One region of the Rhizobium sp. AG855 genome, then DNA from elsewhere that is predicted to be linked to it. Evidence: predicted binding sites of a transcription regulator. Region 1 holds the regulator's gene; the other holds the start of a gene.
What was found. Region 1 encodes PhoB, which activates phosphate uptake and scavenging genes when phosphate is short. Its sites were predicted from a motif close to TGTCATNNANCTGTCAT; they were not measured.
Positions count from the first base shown of each region.

Region 2: DFO46_RS02710 (DUF465 domain-containing protein) is a predicted target of PhoB. The motif match lies at 5,699-5,715, and genes of this name have one in related genera.

Region 1 is NZ_RAQG01000003.1:3,183,597-3,191,392, reverse strand. It holds gene pstC (phosphate ABC transporter permease subunit PstC) at 1-734, shown strand, start outside; gene pstA (phosphate ABC transporter permease PstA) at 731-2,086, shown strand; gene pstB (phosphate ABC transporter ATP-binding protein PstB) at 2,146-2,907, shown strand; gene phoU (phosphate signaling complex protein PhoU) at 2,954-3,667, shown strand; gene phoB (phosphate regulon transcriptional regulator PhoB) at 3,696-4,379, shown strand; gene DFO46_RS15670 (helix-turn-helix domain-containing protein) at 4,457-5,479, opposite strand; gene DFO46_RS15665 (DJ-1/PfpI family protein) at 5,452-6,627, shown strand; gene DFO46_RS15660 (GcrA family cell cycle regulator) at 6,786-7,319, opposite strand; gene DFO46_RS15655 (aspartate aminotransferase family protein) at 7,757-7,796, shown strand, end outside.
Region 2 is NZ_RAQG01000003.1:567,739-575,534, reverse strand. It holds gene DFO46_RS02740 (inositol monophosphatase family protein) at 2-802, opposite strand; gene DFO46_RS02735 (DUF4010 domain-containing protein) at 942-2,207, opposite strand; gene DFO46_RS02730 (tetratricopeptide repeat protein) at 2,251-3,444, opposite strand; gene DFO46_RS02725 (thiamine phosphate synthase) at 3,453-4,100, opposite strand; gene DFO46_RS02720 (sulfite exporter TauE/SafE family protein) at 4,204-4,980, shown strand; gene DFO46_RS02715 (metalloregulator ArsR/SmtB family transcription factor) at 5,048-5,308, shown strand; gene DFO46_RS02710 (DUF465 domain-containing protein) at 5,463-5,639, opposite strand; gene DFO46_RS02705 (YdcH family protein) at 5,873-6,076, shown strand; gene purE (5-(carboxyamino)imidazole ribonucleotide mutase) at 6,094-6,594, shown strand; gene DFO46_RS02695 (5-(carboxyamino)imidazole ribonucleotide synthase) at 6,591-7,655, shown strand.

The sequences.
Region 1 (7,796 bases):
CGCAGTTCCGCGGTGGCTCCGACCTCGGCATCCTGCCGCTGCTCTGGGGTACCTTCTACGTCTCGCTGATCTCGCTGGTTATCGCGGTTCCGATCGGCCTGATGATCGCAGTCTTCCTGTCGGAATATGCAGGCCCGAAGACCCGCAGCATCGTCAAGCCGGCGATCGAAATGCTGGCCGGCATTCCGACCATCGTCTACGGCCTTTTCGCGCTCGTCACGGTCGGTCCCTTCCTGCGCGACTGGCTCGCCCAGCCGCTCGGCCTCGGAAGCTCGTCTTCGTCCGTCCTGACCGCCGGTCTCGTCATGGGCGTGATGATCATCCCCTTCGTCTCGTCGCTGTCGGACGACATCATCAATGCCGTGCCCCAGGCGCTGCGTGACGGTTCCTATGCGCTCGGTTCCACCCAGTCGGAGACGATCAAGCAGGTCGTTCTGCCGGCCGCCCTTCCGGGCATCGTCGGTGCCGTGCTTCTGGCGGCCAGCCGCGCGATCGGGGAAACCATGATCGTCGTGCTCGGGGCCGGTGCCTCGGCCAAGCTCGATCTCAATCCCTTCGAGGCCATGACGACGGTGACCGTCAAGATCGTCAGCCAGCTGACGGGCGACACCGAATTCGCAAGCCCAGAGACCCTGGTCGCCTTCGCGCTCGGCCTCACCCTTTTCGTCATCACGCTCCTTCTGAACGTGATCGCCCTCTACATTGTCCGTAAGTACCGGGAGCAGTACGAATGACCGACCTCACCGCATTCGGAGCCCCCGCAGCAAAGGGGCAGCCCAAGTCTCTCCTGAACCTCGACGAACGCACCCGCAAGCGCAACGCGGCGGAAGCTCGCTTCCGCCTCATCGGCAAGGCTGCCGTTGCATTCGGCATCATCGCGCTCGTCGGTCTGCTCGCCTCGATCTTGTCGAACGGTCTGTCGTCCTTCCAGCAGACCTATATCACGATCGATGTCTATCTCGATCCGGCCAAGCTCGATCCGTCCGGCACCGGTGATCGCGCTGCCATCGCCAAGGTCTCGACCTTCGGCTACACACCGCTGATCGAAAAGGCGCTAGGTGACGCAATCGCCGCCAAGGGGCTGGCCTCAGAAGGCCTGACGCCCAAGACGGTTGGTGAACTGATCTCCAAGGATGGCCCGGCCAACCTGCGCAACTACGTGCTGGCCGATCCGTCGGTCATCGGCAAGACGGTCTCCTTCGACCTGCTCGCCGCCGGCCGCATCGACGGCTACTACAAGGGCCGCGTGACGATGGAGAGCGCCAAGCTCGACCGCAACGTTTCGCCCGAGCAGCTCGTGCTCGCCGACACGCTGAAGCAGGCCGGCATCCTGGTGACCAAGTTCAACTGGGCCTTCTTCACCGCCCCCGATGCATCGGACACCCGTCCGGAAGCGGCCGGCCTCGGCATCGCCGTCATCGGCTCGGCCTATATGATGCTGATCGTGCTGGTCCTGTCGCTGCCGATCGGTGTCGCCACCTCGATCTATCTTGAGGAATTTGCGCCGCAGAACTGGTTTACCGACCTCATCGAAGTGAACATCGCCAACCTGGCGGCCGTTCCCTCCATCGTCTTCGGTATCCTGGGTCTTGCCGTGCTGATCAACTTCATCGGCCTGCCGCAATCGGCACCGGTGGTGGGTGGCCTGGTGCTGACCCTGATGACGCTGCCGACGATCATCATCGCCACCCGTTCGGCGCTGAAGGCGGTCCCGCCCTCGATCCGCGATGCCGCGCTCGGCGTCGGGGCCTCGAAGATGCAGTCGATCTTCCACCACGTGCTGCCGCTCGCCATGCCGGGCATCCTGACCGGCGCGATCATCGGCCTGGCCCGTGCGCTCGGCGAAACCGCACCGCTGCTCCTGATCGGCATGGTCGCCTTCGTCAAGGAATTCCCCTCCGGTCCGCCGGACGGGTTCTTCCAGCCCGCTTCGGCTCTGCCGGTGCAGGTCTACAACTGGACCCAGCGCGGTGACCCGGCTTTCGTGGAGCGCGCCTCCGGCGCCATCATCGTCCTCCTGGTCTTCCTGATCCTGATGAACCTGGTAGCAATCATTCTTCGTCGCCGCTTTGAGCGTCGTTGGTAAGGGGGTGTATGATGATGAACAATCTCTCGACAAAGATGACGACGACGAAAGCGCCAATCATGACTGAATCCAAGATCACCGCACGCGACGTGCAGGTTTACTACGGTGAGAAGCAGGCCCTGCGGGATGTGAACATCGAGATCCGTCCGCGCTCTGTGACCGCCTTCATCGGCCCGTCGGGCTGTGGCAAGTCGACCTTCCTGCGCTGCATCAACCGGATGAACGACACGATCGCGAGCTGCCGCGTCGAGGGCAACATCCTGATCGATGCGGAGAACATCTACGACACCAAGGTCGACCCGGTGCAGCTCCGCGCCAAGGTCGGCATGGTCTTCCAGAAGCCGAACCCGTTCCCGAAGTCGATCTACGAAAACGTCGCCTACGGCCCGCGTATCCACGGTCTGGCCAAGAACAAGGCCGATCTCGACGAGATCGTCTCGACCGCGCTGCAGAAGGCCGGCCTCTGGAACGAAGTCAAGGATCGCCTGGATGCCGCCGGCACCGGTCTGTCCGGTGGTCAGCAGCAGCGCCTGTGCATCGCACGTGCGGTTGCCGTCAGCCCGGAAGTCATCCTGATGGACGAGCCCTGTTCGGCGCTCGACCCGATCGCGACCGCCAAGGTCGAGGAACTGATCCACGAACTGCGCGAGAACTACACGATCGTCATCGTCACGCACTCGATGCAGCAGGCTGCCCGCGTCTCCCAGCGCACGGCCATGTTCCACCTGGGCGAGCTCGTCGAAGAAAACGACACCGACAAGATGTTCACCAACCCGGACGACCAGCGCACGCAGGACTACATCATGGGCCGCTTCGGCTGAGTTTTCTCGGTCACATCAGGCTCTCTTCAACATCAAGGATTAGGCTATGGCTTCCTCACACATCTATTCGGCCTTCGACGAGGAACTGAAATTTCTGATGCGCCGCATCTCCGAGATGGGCGGTCTTGCGGAGCAGATGGTCGCTGAAAGCGTACGTTCGTTGGTCAATTCCGACGCAGCACTCGCCCAGAAGGTCATCTCCGACGACGTCGTCATGGACGCGATGGAAAAGGAAATCGGCGAAAAGGCCGTTGTCACCATCGCCAAGCGCCAGCCGGTCGCATCGGATCTTCGTGAAATCATCGGTGCCCTTCGCATCGCCGCCGACCTTGAGCGCGTCGGCGATCTCGGCAAGAGCAATTCGAAGCGTGTCGTTGCCATCCAGGCAACGGGCGTGCCGCGCAAGCTCGCCCGTGGCCTCGAACATCTCTCCGACCTGGCACTCGCCCAGCTCAAGGAAGTGCTCGACGTCTACACGACTCGCTCTGCCGAGAAGGCGAAGTCGATCCGTGACCGCGACGAGGAGATCGATGCGATCTACACCTCGCTGTTCCGCGAACTGTTGACCTACATGATGGAAGATCCGCGCAACATCACCAGCTGCACGCATCTTCTGTTCTGCGCCAAGAACATCGAGCGCATCGGCGACCACGCAACGAACATCGCCGAGACGATCTATTACATGACCACCGGTGCGGTTCCCGAAGGCGAACGCCCGAAGGAAGACCTGACGTCTTCCGTCGGCGCGATCAACGAATGAGCCGTGGCCGCAGCGAGGTAATGGTTTGATGCAGCCGAAAATTGCCGTCGTCGAAGACGAGGAGGCGCTGAGCGTGCTCCTGCGTTACAATCTGGAGTCGGAAGGATACGAGGTCGAGACGATCTTGCGCGGCGACGAGGCCGAGATCCGTCTGCAGGAACGGGTGCCGGACCTGCTGATCCTCGACTGGATGCTCCCGGGCGTTTCCGGCATCGAGCTCTGCCGGCGCCTGCGCGTTCGTCCGGAGACCGAGCGCCTGCCGATCATCATGCTGACGGCGCGTGGCGAGGAAAGCGAGCGGGTACGCGGTCTGGCGACGGGTGCGGACGACTATGTCGTCAAGCCGTTCTCGACGCCGGAACTGATGGCCCGTGTCAAGGCGATGCTGCGACGGGCAAAGCCCGAAGTGCTGTCGAGCGTCCTGCGTTGCGGCGACATCGAGCTTGATCGCGAAACCCATCGCGTTCATCGCAAGAGCCGCGAAGTTCGCCTCGGCCCGACCGAGTTCCGCCTTCTCGAGTTCCTCATGACATCGCCCGGTCGCGTCTTCTCTCGCTCGCAGCTGCTGGATGGCGTCTGGGGCCACGATATCTATGTCGATGAACGCACCGTCGACGTGCATGTCGGGCGTCTGCGCAAGGCTCTGAACTTCTCCAACATGCAGGATGTCATCCGCACCGTTCGCGGCGCGGGCTACTCCATGGAAGCATGATTTGCCCGGAAGGATATGTGTTCGGAGGGCTCCCACCGGCTGAGACATCAGGGCTTTGCGAATAAAGTGCTGTTTGATCAGCGCGTTGCGAAACGTTCGCGGTAAAAAGAGGGCGTGATACTCAACCGCTTCTGGAAAACCCTGTGAAGCGTATCCAAGCTGCCGAAACCGGATCGTTCTGCAATTCGTGCAAGCGGCCAATCCGAGCTTTCCAGCAGTAGCTTCGCTCGATCGATCCGGATGGTTTCGACGAACTGCGCAGGCGTCGTTCCGGTCTGCTTGCGGAAGGCGCGCGAAAAGCTGCGTTCGCTCATTCCGCATCGCGCCGCGAGGGCCGGGCCCGAGAAGTCGCCAACCGGATTCCCGATGATATCGTGGAGGAGCGATCGCAAGCGAGGCGCCACGTCGCTTTGGATGGCAAGGCTGCTGCTGAACTGCGACTGCCCTCCTGGGCGCCGCATGAAAAGAACCATCTGACGGGCCACAGCCAGAGCAACTTTGTGGCCGAAATCGGCTTCGATCATCGACAGCGAAAGGTCGATGCCTGCGGTGATGCCTGCTGATGTGAAAACGGGCGGATCCGCGACGAAGATTGCATCTGGTTCGACGACAGCCTGTGGGCAGAGTTTTTCGAGCAGTGCGACCGAAGCCCAATGAGTGGTCGCCCTCTTGCCATTAAGATAGCCGCCGGCGGCCAATACAAAGGCTCCGGTACAGACGCTGGCCAGACGACGGGTTGCCGAGATCCGAGTGGACAGCCAAGGCAGCAGGTCCGAGTTGAAAATCAGATCGCGAAGCGCGTCTTCGCTGCCTCCGGGAACGATGATCGTGTCCAGGTCGGAGGGGAGATCCCGCAAGGCGATCGCTCCCCCCAGACTCAGGCCAGTCAGGCCACTGCAGGATACCGGCCCGCCCAAGGGAGATGCGAGGATGATTTCGTAGGATTGCCCGGCATCCGTCAGATGCTGGTTGGCAATCGCAAACGCTTCCATCGGCCCGACGACATCCAGTGCCTGGACACCATCATAGCCAATAAACGCAATCTTCCGGTGTGAAGAGACGCCCATCATCATTGGCTCAAATTGCGATATGTTTGACATTTTGGCCAGCCCTCCACACCGGTAATCTGCGTCTGGAAAGCAATCCGGAGATGACTGTGATCAGACCAGGCCTTATCCTTGCGACGCTCGCATTGAGTTGCATCTTGGCGGGAGCGACATTGTCGTCACAATCCGCTCCAGAAGTTTCTGGCGTGGAAGTGCCTCAACCCAAAGCCGGGCGGCTGCGCCCTCTTGTTGCAATCGTGGCTGATAATGCCGGGACGGAGACGACGGACCTCATCGTCCCCTATGGTGTCTTGAAGGAAGCTGACGTGGCCGACGTCATCATCGTTTCCAGCAAACCTGGTCCTGTGACGTTGATGCCGGCGCTCACCATTGAGGCAGACATGACGATCGCGGAATTCGACAGGCGTTACCGGCAAGGAGCCGACATCGTCGTCATCCCCGCCCTGCATGACAGCGAAAATGAAGCGATCGTCGAATGGGTTTCGCGGCAATACAGAAGCCGGGCCTTCATCATGTCGATATGTGAAGGCGCCTGGGTCGCTGCCAAGGCCGGTATTCTCGATGGGCGACAGGCCACCACGCACTGGTATGCGATGGACAAAATCGCAGCTCGATATCCCAAAGCGGTCTGGGTGCAAAACAAGCGATATGTGGTCGATCAGAACGTCATGACGACGACCGGCGTCACGGCCTCCCTCCCGGCCAGCCTCGCACTTGTCGAAGGCATCGCCGATGAGCGTACCGCAAGTGCGACGGCTGCGCATTTCGGGGTAACGGCTCTCGGACCGCTGGCATGGAGCCCCGAACACGATAGCGCCTCTTTCCACGTGACAAGCGGCAGGATTGGCTTGATCATGTGGAACTATCTGGCCTTCTGGCGACATCAAACCCTGGACGTTGCAGTCTTTCCCGGTGTCAACGAGGTCGCACTTGCGCTTGTATCCGACGCCTGGTCGAGAACCTATCGTTCGAAGGTCGTCGCGACCTCCTCTGCCGCTTCGGTTCGTACGCATTACGGCCTTCATCTCATTTCGGACCGAACTCCCGCCGGTGAGGCAGCCATTACCATATTAGATGAACCGGCTTTGGGGCAGTTTGACCAGGCGCTTGACGACATCGAGAAGCGTTATGGAAAACGAACAAAGGACGTCGTGGCACTTCAACTCGAATACGAAAAATGAAGGCTCGACCCAACGAAGTTCGTCTTCTCTGCAAAGGCAAAAGGCCTTTAGACCATGTCCGTTGAGCAGAGAATGAGCTTGGGCAGATTTCTTCATGTCTCAAAGGCGAAACGAAAACGGGCCCCGAAGGGCCCGTCCGGTATTCGATGCGTCTGCTATCAGCGTGCGGCCTTGCGGCGTTCGCTGACCGGCTGGTAGGCGAGCTTCGCGTGATAGGTGCAATAGGGCGAAGCGTCGCTGATTTCGCAGCCGCAGAAATGGAAGTCGTCCTTCATCGGATCGCCGATCGGCCACTTGCAGGTGCGTTCCGTCAGTTCCGTCAGCGCCAGGCGGCGCGAGATCGGCACGACAACGTTGAGCGGACGGCTGACTTCGATCTCCTGGAAGGCGTCGACTTCGACTTCTTCCTTGAGCATGGTGGCGCCGGCAGCACGGGTCACGGTGCGGGTGGTTGCAGCTGCCGGGCGCGCCTGAAAATTCGCCGGGCGCTGGGTCGTCGCAGTGCGCTTGGCAGGACGGGCAGAAGAGGAGCTGCCGCCGGCTTTCGCACGACCAGGCAGGTTCAGTCGGTGCACCTTGCCGATGACGGCATTTCGGCTCACGCCGCCCAGTTGTGCTGCAATCTGGCTCGCGCTCAGGCCTTCGGCCCAGAGACGCTTGAGTTTTTCAACCCGCTCATCAGTCCAATTCATGCCATACTTCTCCGCCGCTCGCGTGTGTCATGGCAGAATCCGTCACCGTTGCTTCGAACGAATTCGAAACAAAACCGCCTCGTAACTGTCGGTGATCACTTCCGCCGCATGCAATCTCTTAATGAAATTTAACCTAGTGGCAGGCCGACTCTGTGACAAGAGTCGCAGGAATCATCTGGAATCGATTTCGTGGTTTTCCCCAACTTGCTTCCCGAGTGAGTCAAGTATGCAACAGGTGGAATCTGCCATGGGACTCGCGTGGCGTCGCCGGCTGGGTCGCACGGCCAAAACGGAGTTTTCCGCAAGTTTCGTTGACATTGCAGGGTTAAATGCAGATAGTGCCCACGCCGCCGCAAGGCGGCATTTTTAATTGTCGAAAGCCCATCGAGGCTGAATTCCCGCAGCAGCAGCGGGGCTCCAGAAGGATGACGAACGCCATGGCCGAAGCAACGCCCCTCTACCAGACCTACAATCGGG
Region 2 (7,796 bases), 2.6 Mb from region 1:
ATCAGGTCTGCGGCACCGGACGGTTCACGACCTCTTCCAGCGCCTTGCGGATATATTCGTTGCCGGCCAGCACGGTGCCGTTCTCGAACATCTCCTGGGCGCCCTTCATGTCCGAGACGAAGCCGCCGGCCTCCTTGATCAGCAGCACGCCGGCTGCGATGTCCCAGGCGTTCAGCTGGGCTTCCCAGAAGCCGTCCAGGCGGCCGGCCGCGACATAGGCGAGGTCGAGGGCTGCCGCCCCCATGCGACGCACGCCGGAAACTTCATTCATCACGTGGCGCAGTTCGACGAGGAACTTGCCATGCTGACCACGGCCGAGATGCGGAACGCCGCAGCCGATGACGCAATCGGACAGCACCTTGCGGGCGCCAACGCGGATGCGGCGATCATTGAGGAACGCGCCACCGCCCTTTTCCGAGGTGTAGAGTTCATCGGCCGCCGGATTGAAGATCACGCCCGCAACGATCTCGCCATTGCGCTCGAGCGCAATCGAGACGGCGAACTGCGGAATGCCGTGCAGGAAGTTGGTCGTGCCGTCGAGCGGGTCGACGATCCAGCGATGCGCGCCGTCGGTGCCCTTGATCTCTTCGCTCTCCTCGCCAAGGAAGCCATAGGTCGGACGGGCCTTCAGCAGCTCCTCGCGCACGATCTTCTCGGCGCGGAAATCGGCCTGCGAAACGAAGTCGCCCGGGCCCTTCACCGAAACCTGCAGGTTCTGCACTTCGCCGAAATCGCGCGCCAGCGACTTGCCGGCCTTGAGCGCGGCCTGGACCATGACGTTGAGAAGGGCGGAGCGGGCCATAGAGCGTATTCCTTAAGATTGGATGGTCGCCGGAGAGCGGCGAGGATGCAGCACGCGAGAGCGCGGCGATTGGCGGGTTCAAGACCACAAATAACGCCGGAATTCAAGGGGCAAAGCCGCCGATCGCCCTGCAACGGGGTCAAGGCAGCTGCGCCACGAACGCCGCGATGAGCCCGGCCGCGATGGCAAGGGTGGTCGCCAGGGCGAGCATCAGCAGGAAAGACCGGCTGCCGGTCGCCGCACCATAGGCGACCTTTGCCACGAGATTGGCTGCGACCGCGATACCGATCGCATTGATGGCAACGGCTGTCGTGAGTTGCGCCGCCATGCCAGCGACGGTCACAGTCGCTGCATCGACATCGGCGAGCGCCGACAGTGCGGAAACCACGTAAAGCCCCCCGTCACCGAAGATCTGGCTCGATGCGCGGGCGACAAAGGCGACCACGGTGATCAGGAGCGCCATCTTCACCACCTGGATCAGCTCGAACGGATTGGCAGGCGGCTCTGCCCCTGCATGCGAGACGTCACGACGGATGAAGAGAACCGCACAGGCCATCATCACACCGCCGGAAACCAGAAGCGGCGGCAGCAAGGCGGAAACGAGCGAGGGGGCCAGTGCCGCGACCAGAAGCCCTGTGCGTACCAGCGACACGGCCCCGGCGGCAACTGCACCACCGGCCGCTGCCTGGGCCGGCATGCCGGAAACGCTCTGCCGCGCGAACGTGACCGTCGTTGCGGTCGATGACACGAGACCGCCGACGGCGCCAGCCACAAGATAACCCTGACCGCTGCCGAGCAGGCGGACAGCGACGTAACCAATGAAGGAGACCGAGGCGAGCAGGATCACCAGGATCAAAAGACTGCGCGGCGACACGCCTCCGAAAGGACCATAGGGTGTCGCCGGGATCAGCGGCAGCAAGACGAAGCTCATTGCCAGGAGAACCACCGCTGAGCGCAATTCCACCCAGGTCAAACGCCGGATGGCCCCATGCAGGAATTCACGGCTGGCAAGCACGGTGACAATCGCCGCACCGCCTGCGGACGCGATGACCGTATCCCCCAGCACGGCGAGTGCACCGAGTGCGAAAGTCGTGATGGCGGCAATCACGGTCGTCGCGCTGACGCTGTGTTCGGCGCGCGCCTGGATCAGCGCGAAGCGCAACATCACCACGGTCAAGGAAAGAAGGAAGGCGGCAACGATCAGTCCAGGTGCGGGTGTGCCGCCGATCGCAGTCTCCAGAAGCCCGGCCAGTCCGCCGGTCATGCCGATCAGCGTAAAGGTACGGATACCCGCTGTGCGCGCGCCTTCCGGTTCGGCGCGATCACGCCAGTGTCTCTCCACACCAACAGCCGCGCCGATGGCGATTGCAAGCCCGATCCGCTGAAACAGGTCGACGAGATCCATGCACGGTGCCCTCCCCTCAAGGCACAGGCGTGCGGCACGCGCCTCAGCTCCGACGGAACCGGTTGGCGCGATCGATCGCCTGCTTTTGCTGCTCTTCGTTCAGGCCGAGATAGAAGTCTTCGAGTGTCGGATCCTTCAGACCCGCACGGCGTGACAGAACATACCACTTGGCCGCCTCGACCGGATTGGGCGGTGTCCCAAGCGCATTGATATAGACATGCGCCAGCCGGTTCTGTGCCACCACATTGCCGCGCTTGGCGGCAATCGACAGCCAACGATAGCCCGCCTCGTAGTCGCGCGGGCCGTTGACGCCATTGACCAGCCACAGGCCCATGTCGAGCTGCGCGGTATCGAACCCCGCCTTGGCGGCGCGCTCCATCCATTCGCGGGTACGCTTCTTCTTGTCCGGCGGCACGTCCTTCAGCACGGAATAGATCTGGGCCAGGGCATATTGCGCATCGGCAATCCCCTGCTCCGCCGCCTTTTCGTAATAGGGCATGGCAAGCGTCAACCCGCGCACACCCGGATTTTGCGACACCAGGATCTGTGCCCAGTTGAACTGCGCCGACCCGTTGCCGCCATCGGCGGCCTTCTTCATGTAGTCGTCGGCCTTGGCCTTGTCGCGCTCGACCTCGCGGCCTTCCATCAGGAGCAGGGCATATTTGAACATGGCGGACGTATCGCCGCCCTGGGCTGCCTGGGCATACCAGAAGGCGGCGCCCTTCGGGTCACGCTTCACGCCGAGCCCGCGCGACATGATCTCGGCAAGCAGCGTCTGGGCGGCCGGATCGCCGAGTTGCGCACGCGGCAAGGCCTTGTCGACGGCGGTCAGGAACAGCCCGCGCTGGAATGCGCCGTAAGCCTCGTCCGCTTCACCGGTGAAAGGCTTTTCCGGCGGCAGATCCGGCAGCGGAGCGCCCATGCGCAGATAGATGTTGATGCCTTGAAGCGCGTCGTCACCCTTGGCGCCGGCGGTCACCTTGCCACCTTTGACCGGTGGCGGGGCCGCGTTTTTGCCAGCACGGTCGAGCGTCGTTGCATCGCCAGTGGCGCTGTCGTCGCGCTTGCCGCGATCGATATCGCCCGCATCGGAAGGATTGGCAGGCAGAATGGCCGGCGCATTGCCGATCGCCACACCGTCCTCGCTCTCCTGCGCCATCACCGGCGTGCCCGCCGCAAGGCAGGCCCCGGTCAGTATGGCAAGAATCAGGCTGCGGGACGTGAAAGATTGGCGCATCCCGCGGTTCAATCCGCAAACCGTGGCGCTTTTTCGTCAAGCTCGGCATTCACCCGCGCAACGATCGCCGCAGCATTGGCCGGGTCTTCGAAGACAGCCTTGCCGAGGGCGACGAATTCCACGCCGGCTTCGGCAACGGCGACGGCAGACGACGGGTCAGCGCCGCCCATGACGATCGCCGGGATCTCGATCATCGCCGACCACCATTCGCCGAGCGCGACATTCTTCGAATGCGCTTCCGGCTTGATGTCGCCATCAAGCTTGCCAAAGAAGATATAGTCCGGCTGCGTCTCGCCGACCTCGAGCGCATGATGCCGATCCATGGCATTGCCACCGCCGACGATGAGCTTCGGCTGGTGTTTCTCCACGGCCTCGGCCAAGGCTTCGGCATTGCCGGTGATATGCAGGCCATCGGCCTTGACCCGACCGGCGACACGGCTGTTGTCGACGATGAGCGCCGCAGCCCCCGCCTCCTGGATCACAGGCACGAGCAATTCGGCATGTTTCTGGAACTCGCCGTCATCCAGCCCGTATTGCGGGATGATGACGGAGGCCACGTCTCCGCCGCGCAGCGCATTGGCCACCGTTTCGCAGCGCATAGCCGGATCGGCAATGTCAGGGACGATGAGGACGAGGCGGCAGCGGTCTTCGGTCATGCGGCTATATCCGTTTGCGGGACATTTCCACGACAGCGGAATTCGTCCTCGTTTTATCTCGATAAATCCGATAGACCGCTCTTCCGAAAGGATCAACCGATCAATGCTGACAGACCCGAACTTCTATGCCGTCGCCATTCCCGCTGTCGCCCTGGTTGGCCTGTCCAAAGGAGGGCTTGGAGGTGCTTTCGCCCTGATCGGGGTTCCCCTGCTGGCGATCGCCGTGCCGCCCATGCAAGCCGCGGCGATCTTCTTGCCGATCCTCCTGGTGATGGACGCGGTCGCGCTCTGGGCCTGGCGCCGCCACAACAACCGGGCAACGCTCTTCGTCATGCTGCCGGGCGCCATCATCGGCATCATTCTCGGCTGGGCGACGTCGACGCTGGTCTCGCCGAATGCCATGCGCCTCGTTCTGGGCGGCATCTCGCTGATCTTCGCGCTCCGCTATTTCATCGAAAGTTATGCCAGCCGGGATGGCGTCGAAAAGCCGGCGGCACCGGAACGTCCCGTTGCGGGCTCCTTCTGGGGCGCGCTCGCCGGTTATTCCAGCTTCGTCGCCCATGCCGGCGGCCCGCCCTTCCAGGTCTACACCCTGCCGCTGAAGCTCGATCCGAAGACCTATACCGGCATGTCGACCCGCTTCTTCGCCATCCTCAACGCCATCAAGGTCATCCCCTATTTCGCTCTCGGCGAACTCGACAGCACCAATCTGACCTTGTCGGCCATGCTGCTCCCAGTGGCGCTCGTCTCCACGCTGATCGGCGCCAAGGTGGTGCACTACATGAAGCCGAAGATCTTCTATCCCCTGATGTATGGCATGGTCCTGATCGCCGGCGCGAAACTCTTCTACGACGGCAGCACAGGCCTCATGGGCCTGTAGTCTCCTTCCCTTGCTGCACCGCACATCGGCGCTTGCCGGATGCCGGCCTTTGACATAACGTTCGCCCATGACGAACGCGGATCCTTTCACGGCGATCGCAGACCCGAACCGGCGGCATATCCTCGAGGATCTGCGCCGGGGCGCGAAAACCGTGAACGATCTGGCAAGCCGCCTACCGATCAGCCGTCCCGCCGTCTCCCAGCACCTGAAGGCCCTGCTCGATGCCGGGCTTGTCGAGGTGACCGCCGAGGGAACCCGCCGCTTCTACAGCGTGAGAAAGCCGGGCTTCGACCGCATGAACATCTGGCTCGACCAGTTCTGGTCCTGACCACGCCTCCTTTTCCCTGAATTCCAGGCAAAGAAAAGCCCCGAAGTCCTTGGGAACTCCGGGGCGGGGGAATGGTAGGGCTGCTTCATGAATACATCGGGATCTCTGGGAGGCCGCAGGGGCAATTGGATCCCGGCGCAGCCGGCATGGAAGGTTAGTGGCGGGTGGACGCCCTCAGGCGCTCCATTTCATCTTTGAGGCGCAGTTTCAGACGCTTCAGTTCGGCGATCTGCCGGTCGTCGACGGAGGGGGATGCCAGCGCGTCATGGAGCTGGTCTTCCAGTGCACCATGCTTCTTCTGCAGCGAGTCAAGATGAGCCTGTATGGTCATTTGATACGTCCTTCCTTGTCGCCTACCTCCAGCCCTCATCCGCTGGAGTTTCAGGCTTTACGAAAGTAATGTGACACGAGAAATGCGGTTTGTCGAAGGCGATTTCGTGATTTCGACCCCTGAAAATGAGGGACAAGGATAACTTCCCGTTACCGGTATTTGATGATAGGAGCTTGCGCGAATCCAACGGCCATCCTTAAACGGTGAGCCACAGGGCGAAGATGGGGAACAAGATGGCCGATCAGGAACAGGCTGACATCCGGCTCTCGCTGGCGCGGCTTCGCCAGGAGCACGAGGACTACGACGCGGCAATCAATGCGATGATCGCGACCGGCTGTGAAGCCCTCAGAATCCAGCGGATGAAGAAGAAGAAACTGGCACTCAAGGACCGGATCACCGCGCTCGAGGACCAGATCATTCCCGACATCATTGCCTGAGCCAGAAGGACGTGAGCATGACAGCTGACTGCCCGCCCGTCGCCATCATCATGGGAAGCCAGTCCGACTGGGAAACCATGAAAAACGCCGCAGACACGCTCGATGCGCTCGGTGTTTCCTACGAGGCGCGCATCGTTTCGGCACATCGCACGCCCGACCGGATGTATGCCTTTGCCAAGGGCGCACGCGATGAAGGCTTCCAGGTGATCATCGCCGGCGCCGGCGGTGCGGCCCATCTTCCTGGGATGGTGGCCTCGCTGTCGCCCCTGCCGGTCTTCGGCGTGCCGGTCCAGTCGAAATCCATGTCCGGCCTCGACAGCCTCTATTCCATCGTCCAGATGCCGGCCGGCATTCCGGTCGGCACACTCGCCATCGGCCGTGCCGGCGCGGTCAATGCCGCCCTGCTTGCGGCGCGCGTTCTCGCCCTGCATGACGAAGAACTCACCGACCGCCTCGATGACTGGATCGCCCGACAGGCGGCAGCGGTTGCCGAATACCCCATGGACGAGACCCCATGACTGTTCGCACGATCGGCATCATCGGCGGCGGCCAGCTCGGCCGCATGCTGGCCATGGCGGCCGCCCGCCTCAACTTCCGCACGGTGATCCTCGAGCCGCAGGCGGACAGCCCGGCAGCGCAGGTCGCCAACCGGCAGGTCACCGCAGCTTATGACGATCCGGCAGCGCTTGGTGAACTGGCTTCCCTCTGCGACGTCGTCACCTATGAATTCGAAAACGTCCCCGTCTCGGCCGCCGAACATCTGGCACGAAGCGTCCCGGTCTATCCGCCGCCCAAGGCGCTGGAAGTCGCTCAGGACCGCCTGACGGAAAAACGCTTCCTCAATGCCTCAGGCATCGAGACCGCGCGCTTCCATGCCGTCAATAGCCAGGCAGAACTGGAGGCAGCCCTTGCCGATTTCGGCGGCGAAGGCGTGTTGAAGACCTGCCGGCTCGGTTACGACGGCAAGGGCCAGAAGGTCTTCCGCAAGGGTGACGCAGCCGACGGCGCCTATGCGGCCCTCGGCTCGGTGCCGCTGATCCTCGAAAGCTTCGTGCCTTTCGTGCGCGAAATCTCGATCATCGCCGCCCGCAGTCTCGACGGCCAGGTGCGTTGTTACGACCCGACGGAAAACGTCCATCGGAACGGCATCCTGCACACCTCGACCCAGCCCGCCGCGATCACGCCGGAAACGGCGACAGCCGCCCGGGAAGCAGCGACCAAGCTGCTGGATGGCCTGGCTTACGTCGGCGTCGTCGGCATGGAGTTCTTCGTGCTCGAAGACGGACAGCTGATCGCCAACGAGATCGCGCCGCGCGTCCACAATTCCGGCCACTGGACGGAGGCTGCCTGCATCGTCTCGCAGTTCGAACAGCACATCCGCGCCGTCGCCGGCCTCACGCTTGGCGACCCCGTCCGGCATTCCGATTGCGTGATGACGAATCTGATCGGCGACGACATCGATTCTGTCCCCGGCTGGCTCGCCAGGCCGAACGTGCTCGTCCATCTCTATGGAAAGACGGAAGCCCGTCCTGGCAGAAAGATGGGCCATGTGACGGAAATCCTGCCTTTCCGCGACTGATAAGCCGGGTTTTTTAGCCTTTTCGGCGGGGCAAATGCCGCCGGACCGGTTGACAGGCAGGCCTCCCTCGGGCTAATTGCCGCCAACTCTTCAAGGGCGCGCCCGGCGGCGCGCTTTTGATTGTTTCAGACAGTGGGTGAA